2 linked regions of the Chitinimonas arctica genome follow. Each later gene encodes a partner of the first gene's protein in a complex. Links are inferred from orthologs where the notes say so. Each region holds a gene or a part of one and is shown in the gene's direction. Other genes may lie near its edges.

Evidence for each region.
Region 2: the proteins of dapF (region 1) and FNU76_RS09645 are in contact, whole or in part, in a solved structure (PDB 5YGU), measured with the Escherichia coli proteins. The link is inferred for Chitinimonas arctica from one-to-one orthologs.

Annotation. Positions count from the first base shown.
Region 1 is NZ_CP041730.1:2,288,761-2,303,780, forward strand. What follows is about bases 7,143-10,120. They hold dapF (diaminopimelate epimerase), read left to right. Parts: upstream 7,143-8,203; coding sequence 8,204-9,037; downstream 9,038-10,120. Other genes in these bases: FNU76_RS10485 (ATP-binding protein), read right to left, coding at 7,143-7,475; FNU76_RS10490 (CoA-binding protein), read left to right, coding at 7,764-8,204; FNU76_RS10500 (DUF484 family protein), read left to right, coding at 9,083-9,739; FNU76_RS10505 (tyrosine recombinase XerC), read left to right, coding at 9,762-10,120. Also shown: pyrC (dihydroorotase), read right to left, coding at 674-1,711; FNU76_RS10450 (sulfurtransferase TusA family protein), read right to left, coding at 1,777-2,022; FNU76_RS10455 (HutD/Ves family protein), read right to left, coding at 2,055-2,621; FNU76_RS10460 (hypothetical protein), read right to left, coding at 2,711-2,899; FNU76_RS10465 (hypothetical protein), read right to left, coding at 2,896-3,360; FNU76_RS10470 (NRDE family protein), read left to right, coding at 3,679-4,443; FNU76_RS10475 (cation diffusion facilitator family transporter), read left to right, coding at 4,451-5,389; FNU76_RS10480 (glycosyltransferase family 4 protein), read left to right, coding at 5,463-6,605; more of FNU76_RS10485, read right to left, coding at 6,612-7,142; more of FNU76_RS10505, read left to right, coding at 10,121-10,652; FNU76_RS10510 (TRAP transporter substrate-binding protein), read right to left, coding at 10,661-11,659; FNU76_RS10515 (PAS domain-containing sensor histidine kinase), read left to right, coding at 11,847-14,150; FNU76_RS10520 (response regulator transcription factor), read left to right, coding at 14,140-14,745; FNU76_RS10525 (substrate-binding periplasmic protein), read left to right, coding at 14,816-15,020. UniProt on the Escherichia coli protein: Involved in the succinylase branch of the L-lysine biosynthesis and in the biosynthesis of the pentapeptide incorporated in the peptidoglycan moiety. Catalyzes the stereoinversion of LL-2,6-diaminopimelate (L,L-DAP) to meso-diaminopimelate (meso-DAP).
Region 2 is NZ_CP041730.1:2,113,165-2,117,237, forward strand. What follows is about bases 1-2,761. They hold FNU76_RS09645 (RNA pyrophosphohydrolase), read left to right. Parts: upstream 1-1,002; coding sequence 1,003-1,521; downstream 1,522-2,761. Other genes in these bases: ttcA (tRNA 2-thiocytidine(32) synthetase TtcA), read left to right, coding at 1-126; FNU76_RS09640 (polyamine aminopropyltransferase), read left to right, coding at 126-908; galE (UDP-glucose 4-epimerase GalE), read left to right, coding at 1,618-2,634. Also shown: FNU76_RS09655 (glycosyltransferase family 2 protein), read left to right, coding at 2,910-3,821; FNU76_RS09660 (sugar transferase), read right to left, coding at 3,824-4,073. UniProt on the Escherichia coli protein: Master regulator of 5'-end-dependent mRNA decay.

The DNA of each region.
Region 1 (15,020 bases):
CAGCGGTAGCCGGGCGCCGCCGACCGACATCGACTTCTAGCGCCCGGATTTTTTTATGCCTCTGTACGCTTTTTGAGGCTCAAAAACGTAGCCATCAGGTTTGGCTGCTCGCAAGCTCACTTTGGTCTTCGCAGAACAAAAAAGGACGCGGCATTGGCCACGTCCTTTTTTCTTTGAGCAGTGCGAAGTCGGCCTGTAAGCCGGGTCCTGTGACACGGCGGTTACCCGCCGCCGACAGTCATTCCTCTAGGACGTACATTACTGCACGCCTCAAGCAACCTACCCGCAAGCTCAGGGGGCCCCGTCAACGCTTGCCTATTTGGTCTTGCTTCGGATGGGGTTTAGCCTGCCTCGAACTGTCGCCAGTCGAGCGGTGCGCTCTTACCGGACCGGCCTTGCGACCGGCCACCGCTCTCGCGGCCACCTTTTCACCCTTGCCTGATCCGAATCGATACCCTTGCGGCTATCGGTCCGGCCATCGGCGGTTCAGCTCTCTGTTCCACTTTCCGTCGCCTCACGGCGCCTGGCCGTTAGCCAGCATCCTGCCCTATGAAGCCCGGACTTTCCTCCCCCCGCCCGAAGGCGAGCGGCGACTGTCCGGCCGACTTCGCCCAGCTAGTCTACCACCGCCGTCAAGCCCCCCGCGATTTCTCGCGAAAAGGCGCCAAGCGCATCAATCCTGCAACCGCCACGCAACCGTTTCGCCAGCCCGCAGCGGTACCAGGGTGTCGTCCGCCAGATAGGGCAGCTCGTTCGCCACCGGCGTGCTTTCCTTCACCAGCGTGATGGTGTCGTCATTGGCCGGCAGGCCGTAGAACAGCGGGCCGAAACGGCTGGCAAAACCTTCCAGCTTGTCCAGGGCACCGGCCGCCTCGAAGGCTTCGGCATACAGTTCGATGCCATTGTTGGCGGTATACATCCCGGCGCAACCGCAAGCAGCCTCCTTGGTGCGCTTGCCGTGCGGCGCACTGTCGGTACCGAGGAAGAACTTCGGACTGCCGCTGGTGGCCACTTCCAGCAAAGCCTCGCGGTGCGACTCGCGCTTGAGTACCGGCAAACAGTAGTGGTGCGGCCGGATACCGCCCTGGAACAGCGCATTGCGATTCATCAGCAGATGGTGCGCGGTTATGGTGGCGGCGACATTGGCCGGCGCGCTCCAGACGAAATTCGCCGCCTGGCGGGTGGTGATATGTTCGAACACCACTTTCAGCGTCGGCAGCTTCTCCAGCAAGGGCTTCATCACCTGCTCGATAAATACCGCTTCCCGGTCGAATACATCGACCGCCGGGTCGGTCACCTCGCCATGCACAAGTAAGGGCACGCCCAGTTCGGCCATGGCCGCCAGTGTAGGCATGGCCTTGGCGATATCGGTCAAGCCCTGGTCCGAATTGGTGGTGGCGCCAGCCGGGTAGAGCTTGATGGCTTTGACGAAACCGCTCTCCGCCACCCGGGCGATTTCATCGGGCGGGGTGACATCGGTCAGGTATAGCGTCATCAACGGCTCGAAGCGCATGCCGGCGGGAAGGGCGGCCAGGATACGGTCGCGGTAGGCGGCGGCATCGGCCACCGTGCGCACGGGCGGCTTCAGATTGGGCATCACGATGGCACGGCCGAAACGGCGGGCGGTATCGGGCAGGACCGCTTGCAGTGCGGCGCCGTCGCGCAGGTGCAGATGCCAGTCGTCGGGACGGATCAGGGTAAGGGTTTGCATGCGGGCATCCATCGAATAGGTTCGGGCCGGCGGGCTCGCCGCCGGCAAGGAAAATCAGCGCGGTCCTAGCGACGGCGCAGCCAGAATAGGTACTTGCCGTCCAATTGCTCCTGGTGCGCAATACCGTGGCCGGTCTGTTGGCAGAAAGCCTGGAAATCGGCAGGCGTGCCGGGATCGGTGCAGATCAGGTGCAGGATCGTGCCGCTGGGCAGGTCGGCCAGCGCTTTCTTGGCACGCAGGATGGGCAGCGGGCAATTGAGGCCGGAAAGATCGACCGTGAGATTCGCATCGGGTGCGGTGGGTGCGGACATGACCAGGGACCGGGAAAGGGACAATACCCGGATTATACCGTTGCACCCGCCTCCACCACGACCACCCTGCTGGCCGGCCCGGCACGGAGGCTGACCGCCTCGTCCTGGAGCAGCAAGAGCTGGCCCGCCTCGATCAACCGGCCACCCAGGCGCAACTGGCCGGCCAGGGCATGGACCAAGGTCCATTGGCACCCTGATAGCGCCAGCTCGGCGCCTTCGGCCAGCGCCAACACCCGCAGTGCGGCCTGGCCCCAATCGCGCGCCACCATCAGGTTGAAATCGCGCAAAGGCCCATCCAGCAAGCGGCAATCGACCGCCGCCTCCCCGGGAAAATCGATAGGCTGGCAGGGGCGATCCATGCGCACGGTGTGGGTGCCGAAGTCCAGCAGCATGCCGGCCCCCTCCAATAGCATCAGGCTACGATCCACACCGGGGAATAGGGAAAACGGCCCGCCCTGCGCAACGTCGGCGATGGACAAGCGTAAGGCGAAATCATCTGGCCGCGCCGGATGAGACAGCCGAAACAATTCGCAGGTGGTGCCCCCGCCGTTGCGCCAGGGCATGTTGCGGTAATCGGCAGGGGTAAACAGGTGAGGCATGAGTGGGAGGCCACAGTCAGGAACGACTGCGGTCACGGGCCTCGAAACGCGACAATGGGTAGAACAGGCTGTATCGCACGCTTGTCGATTCAAGCAGCGCGTTGCTTAGCTCGCCAAGCCTCAAACCCACCGGCCTGGTTGATCTCGTCATCCAACTCACTTACGAGTGCTTGGATATATCGCACAGTCGGACGGTCATCGAATACAACCATGCCTTCTCGACGGTTGCGCTCCTCAAGTTCCGCCGACTCCGCGAGGAAACGTTCGGTTGGGTTCATGATTTCTCCCTTCTGTATGTCAATCCAAGGCGGTGAGCTAACTGTACCCAGATCTGGTGATCAAGCTCGGCCGCGCAGTGATAGTAGGACAGATGCCCAGCAGACAACATATGCCGGATCTCATTGTTAGCCACAATCTCAGATTGCGAATGCACATGTGAGATGCGCGTCGAAATTGGCCACCCTTGGCTGCCGGGACGCATGATAAAGCGAAACTGCTTTGTAACAACACGTAATTCTTGCAGTTCCATACTGCACGCAATTTTCACATCCGCAACTGAAAATGCGCCGCCGTTCGGGTGGTTATGGGTAAAGGCGCAGCCATGCAGCGCCGTGGCTTCGCTTGTCGAAAATCCGATGTGGTCCGGATGCCCCTTTCGAAACAAGCGCATCGCACCACAGACATCAAAGAAGGCGCCGTTCTCTTCAGCATCATGACGAATACTGTCCTCAAACTTCACCAGGGCCTCCTGTAGTGGAGACGATCGGTCAGGCTCTACTGGCGCACTTTGGGGGTCATGAATGGAGAATTGACAAGGTGGTTGCCTGAAATGCATCGTCATCGTCGCGACAGTAGCCATTTCGTCGCCGTCGTCTTTCGTTTTTTCCACCACTTATAAATTTTACATAGCTCATCCTGAAACAAACGGCCATCCAATTCAACGGCTTGCACACGATTTCGACAGTCCGATTCTTGGTTGCTTAGGAACTAAGGGGCAAAACAATGCCCCCTCATTTCCATGGCTGTTTTTTTGCCCGCAAAGCCGCAGAATACCGGCATGTGTCTGATTGCCTTCAACTGGGATCCCACCGCTGACACGCCTTTGCTGTTGCTGGCCAATCGTGACGAGTTCCATGCTCGTCCAGCCGCAGCGCTAGCCTGGTGGGATGACGGGAAAGTATTGGCCGGCCGCGATCTGCGCGCGGGTGGTGGCTGGCTGGGCGTGAACCGGGCCGGCCGGCTGGCCGCGCTGACGAACTATCGCGATCCCAGCCGCTCGAAGCCCGATGCGCTGTCGCGCGGCGGGCTGGTCAGCGGCTTTCTGCAGGGGAACGAAAGCGCCGCCGACTATATCGCCCGCCTTCGGGCCGAGGCGGACCGGTATAACGATTTCAATCTACTGCTCTACGACGGTCGGCGCCTGCTGGGTTATGAAAGCCGCTTCGATTGCGTGGTGCGCTTCGGTTCAGGCGTCCATGCGGTGTCCAATGCCCGCTTCGACACCCCCTGGCCCAAGCTGGAAAAGCTCAAGGCCGGTCTGCGGCAAGAGATGTCACGCGCACATGCCGCAGCCGAGCTGGACAAGGCACTGTTCCAGCTACTGCTCGACCCCAGCCTGGCGGCGGATGAACATTTGCCCCGTACTGGCGTGCCGCTGGAGTGGGAGCGCCTGCTCTCGGCCGCCTTTATCCGCTCCGCCGACTACGGCACCCGGGCCGCCAGCCTGGTGCGGGTAAGCCGGCAAGGGCTCAGCTTCACCGAACGGCGCTTCGAACAGGGCGAGCCCACTGGCGAGACAAGCCTGCAAATATTGCTATCCTGATACGTCCATGTCCGCCACCCACCCGCAGCATCCGCACGATCACCATAGCGCCAGCCGCCGCAGATTACTGCTGGCCCTGCTGCTTACCGCCGGCTATGCGCTGGTGGAAGCAATGGGCGGGCTGTGGAGCGGCTCGCTGGCCTTGCTGTCCGATGCCGGCCATATGGTGACCGACGCGGCGGCGCTGGGCCTGGCGCTATTTGCCCAGATGGTGGCGCGCCGGCCGGCCTCGACCCGCAATTCCTATGGCTATGCCCGCGCCGAGGTGCTGGGTGCGCTGATCAATAGCCTTTTCATGCTGGCCATGGTGGGCTGGATCGTCTTCGAAGCGCTGGGGCGGCTGATGCAGCCCAAGCCGGTCAATGGCGTCGGCGTGATCGCGATTGCCGTGGTCGGCTTGCTGGTCAATCTGCTGGCGGCCTGGCTACTGTCGAACGACAGCCACAATATGAACTCGCGCGCCGCGTTGATGCATGTGCTGGGCGACCTGCTCGGCTCGGTGGCGGCCATCCTGGCCGGCCTGGTGATCTGGCTGACCGGCTGGGCGCCGATCGATCCCCTGCTGTCCCTGTTGGTCGCGCTGCTGATCCTGCGCTCCACCTGGAACCTGGTGCTGCAATCGAGCCATATGCTGATGGAGGGGGTGCCCGCGCATCTCGACCTGGAGGCGATCGGCAAGGCGCTGGCCATGCTGAAGGGGGTGCAATCGGTGCACGATCTGCATGTCTGGCACCTGGGGCCGGAACGGGTGGCGCTATCCGCCCATCTGATCATCGACGTGGCGGACGCCTGGCCGCGCTTGCTGGCGGCGGGCCAGGCCATGCTGGCCAAGGACTACGGCATCGATCATGTCACGCTGCAACCGAGCTGGCTGCAGCCTCCGCGAGGCAAAGTCATCAGCCTGGGCGCAATCGTAAAAAACCCTCACCACGGCCACAAACACTAGGGCTTCGCCCGTTTCACGAAACCTTCATGCCAGCGTCACCGCGCCGACATGGCCGGTCAGCAGTCTGCGCAGCATGCGTCCCACCCCACTCCGCCTTGCCATCGTTACCGAAACCTATCCGCCGGAAATCAACGGCGTCGCCATGACCGTGGGCCGCATGGTCAGCGGCCTGGCCGCGCGCGGCCACCAGGTCGATCTGATCCGGCCGCGCCAGCAGGGCGACAGCGCGGCCGCCGACACCATGCTGGTAGCCGGCTTATCGCTACCACGCTACCCGGACCTGCGCTTTGGCCTGCCGGCCGGCCGGCGCCTGTTGAAGCGGTGGCGGGAGAACCGCCCCGACCTGGTCGTCGCCGTCACCGAAGGCCCGCTGGGCTGGAGCGCCTTGCAGGCCGCCCGCCGCCTGGGTATCCCGGCCATTTCCGAATTCCACACCAATTTCCACAGCTACAGCGCCCATTACGGCATGGCCTGGCTGATGAGGCCGGTGCGCGGCTATCTGCGCCATTTCCATAACCGCAACCTGGCCACCCTGGTCCCCAGCGAGGACGTGCGTGCACGGTTGGATGGGCAGGGCTTCGGCCATCTGCAGGTCGTCTCGCGCGGCGTGGATACCGCCCTGTTCGACCCTGCCAGACGTTCAAGCGAACTACGCCGGACATGGGGGGCGGGCGATGCCACCCAGGTCGTCGCCTATGTCGGCCGGATGGCGGCAGAAAAGAACTTGCCGCTGGTGCAGGCGGCTTTTCGCGAGATGCGCGCCATCCGCCCGGACAGCAAATTGCTTTGGGTGGGGGACGGTCCGGAACGGAGCGCCCTGCAAGCCAGCCATCCCCAGCACTTGTTCGCCGGCATGCGCCGTGGCGAAGACCTCGCCAGCCATTACGCCTCGGCCGATATTTTCCTCTTTCCCAGCACCACCGAAACCTACGGCAATGTCACGGTCGAAGCGATGGCCAGCGGCTTGGGCGTGGTGGCCTATCGCTACGCCGCGGCGGCTACCCATATCCGCCACCACGAAAGCGGCCTGACCGCCGATTTCGACCAGCGCGAGCAGTTCATCGAACAAGCACGTTATGCCGCCAGCTACCCCAGTGTGATGCGGGAGCTGGGCCGGGCGGCCCGCCAAGTGGCTTTGCAGCTGGGTTGGGACGCCGTGGTGGCGCGCTTCGAGGAAGTGGCGCACGCGGCACTGGCCCGCGCGGCGGGGAATTAGGGACAGCTATTCGCCGGGCCGCTCCAACTGTATCCACTGGCCGAATTCCATATCCTCGAACTGATAGATCCCGTGCTCGACCTTGACCAGGATATGCCGCCTCGGGTCGGTCAATCGGGCCAAGGCATTGTTCACGGCATGAAGCGGTGCGGCATCGTCCAAGCCCAGGGCATGGCCAAAATGGGTACGGGCCGCCTTGCCGGTGATGGCGCGCTGGCCGGCGGCGACAAACTGCAGGATAAGCTGGTCCATGGCGGGTAAGGCTTGCCAGGCCGCCGCGAAGCCCTCATCCGAAAACATGCTGGCGTTCGCTATGGAGATCGCGCCGGCGGCGCCTTCATCCGGGCGGGTGAGATAGCACTCCAAAAAGCGCCGAAAGACTTCCGGCGACCCCTTGAGCGTCAGGAAAGCAGCCTGGGCTATCTCCTCATCCAGGTGGAAGGTCTTTTGCAGCGCCCGATTGGCCGTGGCGACCATGTAGGAGACAAATTCCCGCCCTAGCAAGGGAAACGGTTCGATCGGCGCCCAGTTATAGAACGGCTGGCTGGTCTTGCCGAACATGGTGCGTAGCGTCTGTTCGCCGGAACCCGTGAAAATGATCTTGACCGCGTCCTTGCGCACATCGAGACCGGCGCGCAGCGATGCACTCATTGCCGTGTGCCTGCTTGTCGTCAATACCTGGGCTTCATCGATCAACAGCAGGATGGGCTGCTTGTGCTCGTCGATTCGGTGCCACATGGTATCGAACCCGGCCTGAGGGTCTGGCTGCTCCAGACGCTGCCGCACCACCGCTGCAATTCCTTCAAACGGGTTGGCTTGCCGCTCCCAGAGATTGACGTATACACAGGTGTAACCCTTGGCTTGTGCCACGGGAACCGGCTTGTGCCACGGGAACCATATCCTTCAGCAGGAATTCAGTCTTGCCCATGCTGCGACGGGCAAACAACGCGCGTGCGCTATTCAAGCCAGTATCGAACTGATCGATATAGCGCATCGCCAAGTCTGCGCGACTGAAATGCCAGGCATCATTGTTTGGCATGGGGGGCATATCCGCTAGATATTTTCCAGATAATGACAAGGGCGGATAGGCCAAAGTTGCATGACCTTGCACAATCAACCCGCCCGGCGGAGGTGGCATGGCTGTGGCATCATCTCGCCATGTTCACCAATCCCTCCGACCAGGAACTGCGCCAGCTGCTGCGGCACACCCGCCGCATTGCCGTAGTGGGCCTGTCGCCCAACACCAGCCGGCCCAGCTATCGCGTCTCGCGCCAGATGCAGCGCTGGGGCTTCGAGATCGTGCCGGTCAGGCCGCTGGTCGACCAGGTCTTGGGCCAGCCCGCGCATGGCCGGCTGGAAGATGTCCCCGGTCCCATCGACCTGGTCAATGTGTTCCGCACGGCCGCCGAGGTAGATGCCATCGTGACCAGCGCCATCGCACTCAAGGTGCCCGCCATCTGGATCCAGCAGGGCATCGTCAACGAAGCCGCCGCGCTGCGGGCGCGCGCCGCCGGCATCGTGACCGTGATGGATCGCTGCATCATGGTTGAATATGCCCGGCTTGGGCTTGAATCAGACGGTTCTGGAGCAGATCGTTGATGAAGCTACGTTTTACCAAGATGCAAGGCCTGGGCAATGACTTCGTCGTGCTGGACGGTTTCAGCCAGTCGCTGAGCCTGGATCGCCAGCAACTGCTGAAACTGGGTGACCGCCATTTCGGCGTGGGTTGCGACCAGATTCTGCTGGTGGAACAACCACACCATCCCGATGCCGATTTTCGCTACCGCATCTTCAATGGCGGCGATGGCGGCGAGGTCGAGCATTGCGGCAACGGGGCGCGCTGCTTCGTCCGCTTTGTGCGAGAGCGCGGCCTTACCGGCAAACGCAGCATCAAGGTCGAAACCGCCAAGGGACTGATCACCCTGGAGATGGGTGAAAACGGCCTGGTGACCGTGGATATGGGCGCGCCGCGCTTTGCCCCCGCCGAGATTCCCTTTGTCGCCGACGCCGACACCGTCATCCACTCGCTGCAAGTGGGCGACCGCCAGGTGGAGATCGGCGTGGTCTCGATGGGGAACCCGCACGCCGTGCAACTGGTAGCCGATATCGACCAAGCCGCCGTTGCGCAGGACGGACCCTTGATCGAAGGGCACGGCCGTTTTCCGCAGCGGGTGAATGCCGGCTTTATGCAGGTGCTCAATCGCGGCGAGATTCGCCTGCGCGTGTACGAACGTGGCGCCGGCGAAACCCTGGCGTGCGGCACGGGCGCCTGCGCCGCGGTGGTCAGCGGCATTCGGCGCCAGCTGCTCGATCACTCGGTCAAGGTGCATACCCACGGCGGCGAGCTGGCTATTCGCTGGCAGGGCGAAGGGCATCCCGTGTGGATGACCGGCCCGGCGGTCACCGTATTCGAAGGCGAGATCGAGCTGTAAGCTGCCGCCATCCACCATTCAAGCGTCCCACGAGCGAGACAAGATATGTCGATTCAAGCGAACGAGGTAGCCAGCTGGCTGCAAGCCAATCCCAAGTTCTTCGAGGACTATGCCGATCTGGTGGCGGAGATCTTTATCCCCCATCCGCACGGCGGCCGCGCCATACCCATCGCCGAACGGCAGATATTGACCTTGCGGGAAAAGAACAAGCTGATCGAGACCAAGCTGGGCGAGCTGCTGCAATTCGGTGAGGAAAACGATCAAATCGGCGACAAGGTCCACAAGCTTACCGTCGGCCTGCTGCAGGCGCGGGACTTGGCCGGCGTGCTGGGCACGCTCAACTATCATCTGCAGGACCATTTCCGGGTGCCGCACCTGGCGGTACGGTTGTGGGGCGGCGAGGCGGACGAGACGCTGAGCGAGTTCGCACCGGTCGATGCGGAAGTCCGCGTGCTGGCGCGCAGCCTGGCCACGCCCTACTGCGGCCCCTATGTCACCGACGAGGTGATGGGTTGGCTGGGCGAGTCGGCACCCCACCTGAAATCGTTCACCCAGGTCGCATTGAAGGCGGATGGCGAGCCGTTTGGCTTGCTGGTACTGGCCAGTGAAGACCCACAGCGCTTCTATCCGGAAATGGGCACCCTCTACCTGGCGCGTATCGGCGAATTGGCTTCGGCCGCGCTTGGCCGTTATCTGGATTAGTGGCACGCAGGGAGAGCAGGGCATGACGCCGCTGGAACGGCTGGACCGCTATTTGCGCGGGGAGCACGGCAGATCCGCCGCGACCCGTTCGGCCTATATGGCCGATGCCGGCCTGCTGTTGACACTGGCGGGCGACACCGATCTGGCTGCCTTGGGCAGCAAGGATATCCGTGGCTTCGTGCGCCGCATGAATTCGCAAGGACATGACCCCCGCAGTATCGCCCGCCGCCTCAGCGCCTGGCGGGCCTGGTTCAAATTGCTGATGCGCGAAGCCGGTTTCGCCCACAATCCGGTGGAAGGCATCAAAGCTCCCCGGGCAGCCCGCAAACTCCCTCGGCCGGTCGGCGTGGACGAAGCCATGGGCTTTCTCGACAATCTGACCGATACCGATCCGCTGGCCCGCCGCGACCGCGCCATGTACGAACTGGCCTATAGTTCCGGCTTGCGCGTATCTGAACTGGTGGGGGTCGATTGCGAGGATTTCCGCGACGCGGGCGCCACCCTTCAAGTGCTCGGCAAGGGTGGCAAGGTACGCTTGGTGCCGGTGGGCGAGATGGCGATCCACACTATCCAGGACTGGTTGCAGGATAGGGCCTCCTTACCGCAAACCGGCGACGCCGCCCTGTTCCTGAACCGCTTTGGCCGCCGCATGAGCACGCGGGCGGTGCAGCTGCGCCTGGCCGAGTGGTCGGTCAAGCTGGGTCTGCCGGACCACCTGCATCCGCACCGGTTGCGCCATGCCTGCGCCAGCCATTTTCTGCAAGGCAGCCAGGATCTGCGGGCCACCCAGGAACTGCTGGGCCATGCCAGTATCGCCACCACCCAGGTCTATACCTTGCTGGACTTCCAGCACCTGGCGGCGGTGTATGACAGCGCCCATCCCAGGGCACAGGACAAGGATGGAGCGGAATAGCCGCGCGCCTACTTGCCGGCCGCCACCTCGGCGGCGATCCGATAGGTGCCGTAGATCAGGTCCTTGCCGATGATATCGAGAAACTCACGGTGCACCGGTAGCATCTGCTTGCGTAATATTTCCCGGTCGGCCAGCGGCAGCACGTAGATCTCGGTGGTATGGGCCGCCCGTACCTCCTCCAGCGCCCGTCGATTTTCCTCGTCGGCGATCTGCCGCTCGTAGGCCGTGGCCAATTGCATGGCGGTGCTGAGCTGTGCCCGGAGATCGGTCGGCAGACCCTCCCAGAATGTCTTGTTCACGATCACCGCATAGCCGACGTAGCCGTGCTGCGACAAGGTCAGGTGCTTTTGCACCTCGTGCATGCGCTGGGTACGGAAATTGGATTCCGGGTTTTCGGCGCCATCGATCACTTGCTGCTGCAGGGCGCTATAGACCTCCGAGAAGGCGATCACCTTGGGCACCGCGCCCAGCGACTTCATCTGCGCCTCCAAAACCTTGGAGGCTTGAATGCGCATGCGCAATCCCTTGAAGTCGGCGGGGGTGCGCAAAGGCCGGTTGGCGGAAAAATGCTTGAAGCCGTTGTCCCAATAGGCCAGGCCGACGATGCCCTTGCTGTTCAGCTGGCGCAGCAAGCCCTGGCCGATCTCGCCGTCCATCACCCGGTACAATACCTTGTCGTTCGGGAAGATATACGGCAGGTCGAACAGCTCGAACTGGCGCAAACCCAAGGCACCGAATTTGGACAGGGAGGGCGCGAGTATCTGCACGGCATTGCGCTGCAAGGCCGCCATTTCTTCGCGGTCCTTGTAGAGCTGGCCGTTCGGATAGAGTTGTACCTTGACCCGTCCGGCGCTCATCTTCTCGGCCAGTTCCTTGAACTTCTCGGCGGCGCGGCCCTTGGGTGTATCGGGCGCCACCACGTGGCTGAACTTGATCAGGATGGTATCGTTCGCAGCGGCGCTTCCCAGGGTACTCAGGCAGGCAAGCAGCAAGAGGGCAAATCGCATGGTTCTATTCTCCCGGACCAGATTGCCGGTCCACTTTACATAAGCCTCGGAGGACGCCAGGGCGGCTCGGTCAGCCCAAGGCGCCCTATCGAAGATTAGTTAATCGCATCGCCTATCGCCTCGGCTTTTGCCTCATACGGGAAAGCCCCAAGCGGCAAGGGGGGCTCGGGGTCATATGGTTCGTCTGATGAAACGCACTTCCAATCTGCCGCGACCGGCCCGCTGGTTGTGGGCCATGCCCAACCTGGCCCTGATCTGCTTCCTGGCGGTCGGCGTCGCTTTGCTGCTGTTTATCCGCAATAACGAGCGGCAGCGCCAGCACGACGAGCTGGTGGAAGCGGTGCTGTGGCAGGATCGTGCATTACGTGCCGAATTGACCGCCAGGCAGAAGCAATTGGAAGGCATGGCGCATGACCTGGTGCGCGGCGACATCAGCGAAGGCGCTTTTTATGGCCGCGCCGCCGATATCATGACCAGCAGCCCCGAAGTGCTGGCCATCGCCTACACCAATGAATTCGGCGACGCCGTCTGGAGTTATCCGGCCCAATCGATGGCCCCCCTGCAGATGGTGCCCGCCGTCATCGAGCCGCTACAGCGCTCCGCCCGGATCGGTATCGCCTCCAGCACACCGCCTTTCGATTTTCCCGGTGCCGGCCAGGCCGTCGCCCTGTCCTTTCCGGCGGTGCAGGGCAATCGCACCTTGGGCGCCTTCGTCGCCATCGTTTCGCTGAAGGGTCTGTTGCGCAATTATGTGCCGTGGTGGATCGCCAAGCGTTTCCAACTGGGCATCGTCAATCTGGACGGCGATACCCTGGCGGCAAGGCCGGAGCAGCCCCTGCCGGACGCCGGGCCACTCAGCTATGACGTCGCCCTGGACCCGCCCGGCTACGGCTTGCGCCTGCGCGCCCGTATCTTCCTGACCGGCTGGCCGCTCTGGCAACATGCGCTCTACTGGGTACTGGCCGGACTGTCGGCACTGATGCTGTGGTCGCTGTGGGTACTCAAGCGCCATATGCGCGAGCGCCTGACCGCCGAGCGAGCCATGCTGCGCGAAATGAATATGCGCCAGGCGCTGGAGGATTCCCTGGTCTCCGGGGTGTTCGCCACCGATCGCGAAGGCCGTACCTTGCACGTCAATCCGGCTTTTTGCCGCATGGTGGGCTTCGAAGCGGAAGAGCTGCTGGGCGGCACGCCCCCCTTCCCTTATTGGGCGCCGGAGACCACCAACCAGTGCGCGCAGATCTTCGCCGCCATCTTGCGTGGCGAATGTCCGATGAACGGATTTTCGCTACGCTACCAGCGCAAAAGCGGCGAGCGTTTCGATGTGCGGCTTTACTCCAGCCCGCTGATCGACGGCGAGGGCCGCCATACCGGCTGGGTGGCCTCCATGACCGACGTCACCGAACTCAAACGCGAGCGGGAAGCCTTGAAGGCATCGCACGAGCGCTTCGTGGCCGTGCTGAACGGGCTGGACGCCGCCGTGGCGGTCACCGACCGCCGCAACGGCGAACTGCTGCTGTCGAACCGTGCCTTCCGCGAAGCTTTCCGCCTGACCGCGCCGGATGGACCGCTTTGCGCACTACCCCTGCGTCACGCCGATCCCGGCGGCGAATGGTTCGATCCGGTATTGGGCCGCTGGTACCAGCATCATCGGCGCGAAACCCTGTGGGTGGACCAATCGCGCGTCTGGCTGGATATCGCCACCGACGTCAGCGAGCGTAAACAGGCTGCCGACCGGGAAAGGCAGCAGACCGAAAAGCTGCAGCAGACCGCCCGCCTGATCGCCATGGGCGAGATCGCTTCCAGCCTGGCACATGAACTGAACCAGCCGCTGGCGGCCATCTCCAGCTACAGCACCGCTTGCCGCAATCTGGTCGCCAGCCGGCAGCTCCGCCCGGAAGAGCTGGATGGCGCACTGGACAAGATTTCCGAACAGGCACGGCGGGCGGGTGCCATCATCCGCGGCATCCGCGAGTTCGTGCAAAAGCGCGAGCCGAAGCGCTCGGTCTGCCGGGTAGGCGATCTGCTGGACACGGTGCTGTCGCTGCTGGCCGCGCCGCTCAATCGCCATTTCGTGCGCTTGGTGGAGATTCGCGTGGCCGACGATACCGAGTTGTTTGCGGACAGGGTGATGCTTGAGCAGGTATTGTTCAATCTATGCAAGAACGCCATCGAGGCGATGGTGGAAGGCCCGCAGGAGCGCTGCGAATTGACCGTCGAAACCCGCACGCGCGGTGACTGGCTGGATATGATCGTGGCCGACCGCGGTCCCGGCATCGCCAGCGACGATGTGGAGAAATTATTCCGCCCTTTCTATACCACCAAGGCGGAGGGCATGGGCATGGGCTTGAATATCTGCCGTACCATCGTCGAACATCACCAGGGTCGCCTGGCCGTCGAGGCTCGCGAAGGCGGCGGAAGCCGCTTCGTGGTGAGCCTGCCCTTGGCCACTCAACCCATTTTCAAGGAAACCGAACATCATGCCGTCTGATCCCCGTATTGCCCTGGTTGACGACGACGCCGCCGTGCGCGACGCGCTGAAGTGGTTGTTCGCCTCGCGCGGCCATCAGCTCGCCACCTTCGAATCCGCCGCAGCGCTGCTGGCGGACCGCGACGTCAGCCGCTTCGCCTGCCTGGTGCTGGATCTGCGTATGCCCGGCATGGGTGGCATGGAACTGTTCCAGACCCTGACCGCGCGCGCCTATACGCCGCCTACCGTCTTCCTTACCGGCCACGGCGATGTCCCGCAAGCGGTGGCCGCCTTGAAGCATGGTGCGGTCGATTTCATCGAGAAGCCGTTCGACGACAATGCCTTGGTCAGCCTGGTGGAACAATGCCTGCTGCTGGACACCGAACGCCGCCAGACATGGGAAACGCGCCGCCAGATCGAACGTCGGCTGGCCGAGCTGACACCGCGCGAAAAGGAAGTGATGGCACTCTTCCTGGACGGCAAGCTGAACAAGCAGATCGCCGATAGCCTCGATATCAGCATGAAGACCGTCGAGGTCCATCGTGCCCGGGTATTGGAAAAGATGGGGGTGAAATCGGCGGTGGAGTTGGCTAATCTGCTGAAGGAACTGGGCTAGCGACCACGAGCGGGCTTGTCGTCGCCACCAAGGATAGCCGCATCTCGCGGCAGGAGAAGGGGGATGACCGATGTCCGCACGCTGGCTTTTCGCGACGCTGCTGCTCGCCGCCATGGCAAGCTCCGCGGCGGCAGGCGCCGCGCCGGAAATTGTGCTGCGCACCGCGGCGCAGGATGGCGCCGCCCCTAAATTCACCCTCCATGCGGATGGCCAGGTCGGCGGTATCTGTATCGAGGTCATGCGCGCCATCGAAAAAATCGAGCCAAGCCTGCGCT
Region 2 (4,073 bases), 180 kb from region 1 along the record:
GATGCGCCTTTCGAGGATGGCGATACGGCCTTTGACGCCATCGAACTGCCGGCACAATCGCCCGACCATCCCTTCGCCGCCATCAGCATTCTGGATAGCCGCGACCGCACGGGCGGGTGCCACTGATGCGTTTCGGCAAGCGAGTACATAAGTCGCCCCACGACGATGTGGTGGTGGACGTCAGCGAAAAGGACGGCATCCGCTCCCTGCACCTTGGCTCCGAAGCCATTCAAAGCTCGATGCGGGTGCGCGACCCCTATGAGCTGGTACTGGGCTACAGCCGCTGCATGTTCGGTTTCCTGCTGTTCCGCGAAGCGCCGCGCGATATGGTGATGATTGGCCTGGGCGGCGGCTCCATCGCCAAGTTCGTGCATCGCCATATGCCCAACACCCGGGCGGTCTCGGTGGAACTGGTACCGCAGATCGTCAGCGTGGCGCGTTCGATGTTTTTCCTGCCGCCCGACGACGAGCGCCACCACGTGGTCATCGGCGACGGCGCGGCCTATATCGAAAACCTGGTCAACCCGGTGGATGTGATCATGCTGGACGCCTATGGCGCCGCCGGTATCGCGGAACCGCTATCCACCGAGGATTTCTTCGGCCGCTGCCGCGACCACCTGACGCCCGAGGGCGTGCTGCTGGTCAATCTGTGGGGCTCGGACTCGAAGTTCAACGCCTATGTGGACCGGCTGACCCGCGCCTTCGATGGACTGGTGCTATGCCTGCCGGCACGCCAGCGTGGCAACGTCACGGCAATCTGCTTCAAGCGGGGCTGCAACAGTCCGACCTGGGCGGCGCTGAGCGAGCGCGCCACTCAGCTGGAAGCACAATACCCGCTGGAGTTCAGCGAATTTGCTACCGATCTGAGCCGCATGAACGTGCACAACGACAGGCGTCTGCTGGTTTAGTACGAAAGAGGGAGAATCCGTGCGGTGTTTGCTTTCCATCACCGTGCCAATGTGAAAAAATCGAGACAATTTAACGATTTCCACGGTGATAACCATGCTCGATAGAGACGGCTATCGCCCCAACGTTGGCATCATCATCTGCAACGACAAGAATCAGGTATTTTGGGGCAAACGCGTACGCGAACATTCCTGGCAATTTCCCCAGGGCGGCATCAAGTCGGGCGAAACCCCCGAGCAGGCCATGTTCCGAGAGTTGATGGAAGAAACGGGCCTGCGGCCCGAGCACGTACGCATCCTGGGGCGCACGCGGGACTGGCTGCGCTATGACGTGCCCACCCACTGGGTAAGGCGCGAATGGCGAGGCACCTATAAGGGCCAGAAACAGATCTGGTTCCTGCTGCGCCTGGTCGGCCGCGAGTGCGATGTGTCCCTGCGCGCCTCGCACCACCCGGAGTTCGATGCCTGGCGCTGGAACGAGTATTGGGCGCCGCTGGAGGCGGTCATCGAATTCAAGCGGGGCGTGTATGAACACGCCCTGTCCGAGCTTGCCCGTTTTTTGACGCCCAGCCCCCGTCAAAAGTCCCAGGTCCGCCAGCAAGCATCGCAAGAATAGCCTCATTCAGCTACCGTTTATGTTGAGAGGCTATATTGTTGCCCCTACTGCAATCGGCAACTTGGTTGCATCGCACAATAACGTTACCATCATGACATGCGACAAAAAATACTCGTCACCGGAGGAGCCGGTTATATAGGCAGCCACACTTGCGTGGAATTGCTGGCGGCGGATTACGACATAGTCGTGGTCGATAATTTCTCGAATAGCAAACCAGCCGTCCTGGACCGGGTTGCGCAAATTGCCGGTCGCGCCATCGTTTGGCACGAGGGTGATTTGCGCAATCGCAGTTTGCTGCGGCAGTTATTCGATCGCCACCATTTTGCCGGCGTGTTGCATTGCGCCGGCGTCAAGGCAATTGCCGAAGCGCAGCGTTTACCGCTCAAATACTATCAGCACAATCTGGAAGCCAGCCTGACCTTGCTGGACGTCATGGCCGAACGGGGGGTGCAGCGCCTGGTATTCAGTTCATCCGCGACGGTATATGGCGAGGCGGCGCGCGTTCCGTACCGCGAAGAGGCGCCGCTGGCGCCCAATACCGTCTATGGCCGCAGCAAGATGATGGTCGAGGATGTCCTGCACGACCTGGTGCAAGCGGACCCGGCCTGGCATATCGCCATCCTGCGCTATTTCAATCCGGTCGGCGCGCATCCGTCCGGCCTGATAGGCGAAGACCCTAGCGGTCCGATCAATAATCTGATGCCGCATATCTGCCAGGTTGCCATCGGCAAGCAGGCCGAGCTCTCTATTTTCGGCCACGACTATCCCACGCCGGATGGTACCGGTGTCAGGGATTACCTGCATGTAATGGATATGGCCGCGGGCCATGTAAAGGCGCTGCAATACCTCTCCGGCGAAAGCGGCTTGCTTACCCTCAATCTGGGCATGGGCCGCGGGCATAGCGTGCTGGAAGTCTTGCGGGCGTTCGAACAGGTTTGCGGAATTCGCATCCCCTCCCGCTATGTACCACGCAGAGCCGGCGACCTGGCCTGCTATTACGCCGATGCCTGCCGCGCCGCCGATGTGCTTGGCTGGCGAGCCAAACGCAGCCTGTTTGAAATGTGTGCCGATGCTTGGCGTTGGCAGGTACAAAATCCAAATGGATATGAATAAGTCTGTGTCATTCCGCCCAGGAATATAATTTCTTGTTCATTTCGATTCTTTATCGCCTTCTGAATTTCCTGTTCGAATCAAGCATTTTGGGCGGGACAGGCAGCGTCCGCCGCGATGCCTGCCTGTTCAAATAATTAGCTAACCGCTATATAAATAAATACGGAATTACATGAACGGCAAGGTAGGCAAGACATTCACCTCCCGCCCTCATGCCAATTGCCTTGAGATACGCAAATGAATAAACAGCGTCGCCTATTCGAATCAACCTTGCCCGCATGATACGGGTCGGTTTACTTGTTCCCACGCTGAATGCCGGACCCGCTTGGCCAGCCTGGCTGGCGGCGCTGGCCGGCCAAACCCGTCAACCCGACCGGGTGTTGGTCATCGATTCCAGCTCCAGCGACCAAACTTTCGCGCTGGCCCAGCAAGCGGGCCTGGAAGTACGGCGGATAGAGCGGACACAGTTCGATCATGGCGCAACACGGCAATGGGGCGTCGAGATACTGGCGGACTGCGAGCTGATCGTCTGCCTGACCCAGGATGCCTTGCTGGATACACCGGAGGCGCTGCGCGTATTGCTGACGGCCTTCGACGACCCGGCGGTCGGCGCGGCATTCGGGCGGCAACTGCCGCACCTGGACGCCAACCCTATCGCGGCACATGCTCGCCACTTCAATTACCCCCCCCGCTCCCGCGTGCTTTCGCTGGAGGATCGCGCGCGTTTCGGTCTTAAGACGGCATTCTGCTCCAACTCTTTCGCGGCATGGCGTCGCAGTGCACTGATGGCATGCGGTGGTTTTCCCGCCCATACGCTGCTGGCGGAAGATATGCTGGCCTGTGCACGGATGCTGTTGTCGAACTGGCGGGTTGCCTATGTCGCGGAGGCCAACGCCCGCCACTCGCACAACTACGGCTTCGCTGCGGAGTTCCGGCGCTACTTCGACACGGGCGCCCTGCACGCCTTCGAGCCTTGGCTATTACGGGAATTCGGCCGGGTCGAAGGCGAGGGTATGAATTACGTCCGCTCGGAATGGGCGGCGCTGCAAAGCGCCGGGATGGCTTGGCGTCTCAAGGCCGTGCTGGCAAACACCGCCAAGTTCACAGGCTACAAGGCCGGCAAATATGGACGCCACCTCCCCAGGTCGCTATGCCGGCGGCTCAGCCTGCATCCCGCCTGGTGGCGATGAGTTCAATAAGCACCCTGGCGGGCGATGACGACATGCAGGGTACGGAACAGGATGCGGCAGTCCAAGGCCAGACTCCAGTTCCGGACATAATGGCTGTCGAGCCGGACGCGTTCATCGTAAGTGGTATCGTTACGTCCGCTCACCTGCCATAGCCCGGTGATACCGGGCCTGACGGCGATATAGTCGGCATCGAAGGCACCATAGCGCGCCAACTCTTCCGCCACAATGGGCCTCGGTCCCACCAAGCTCATT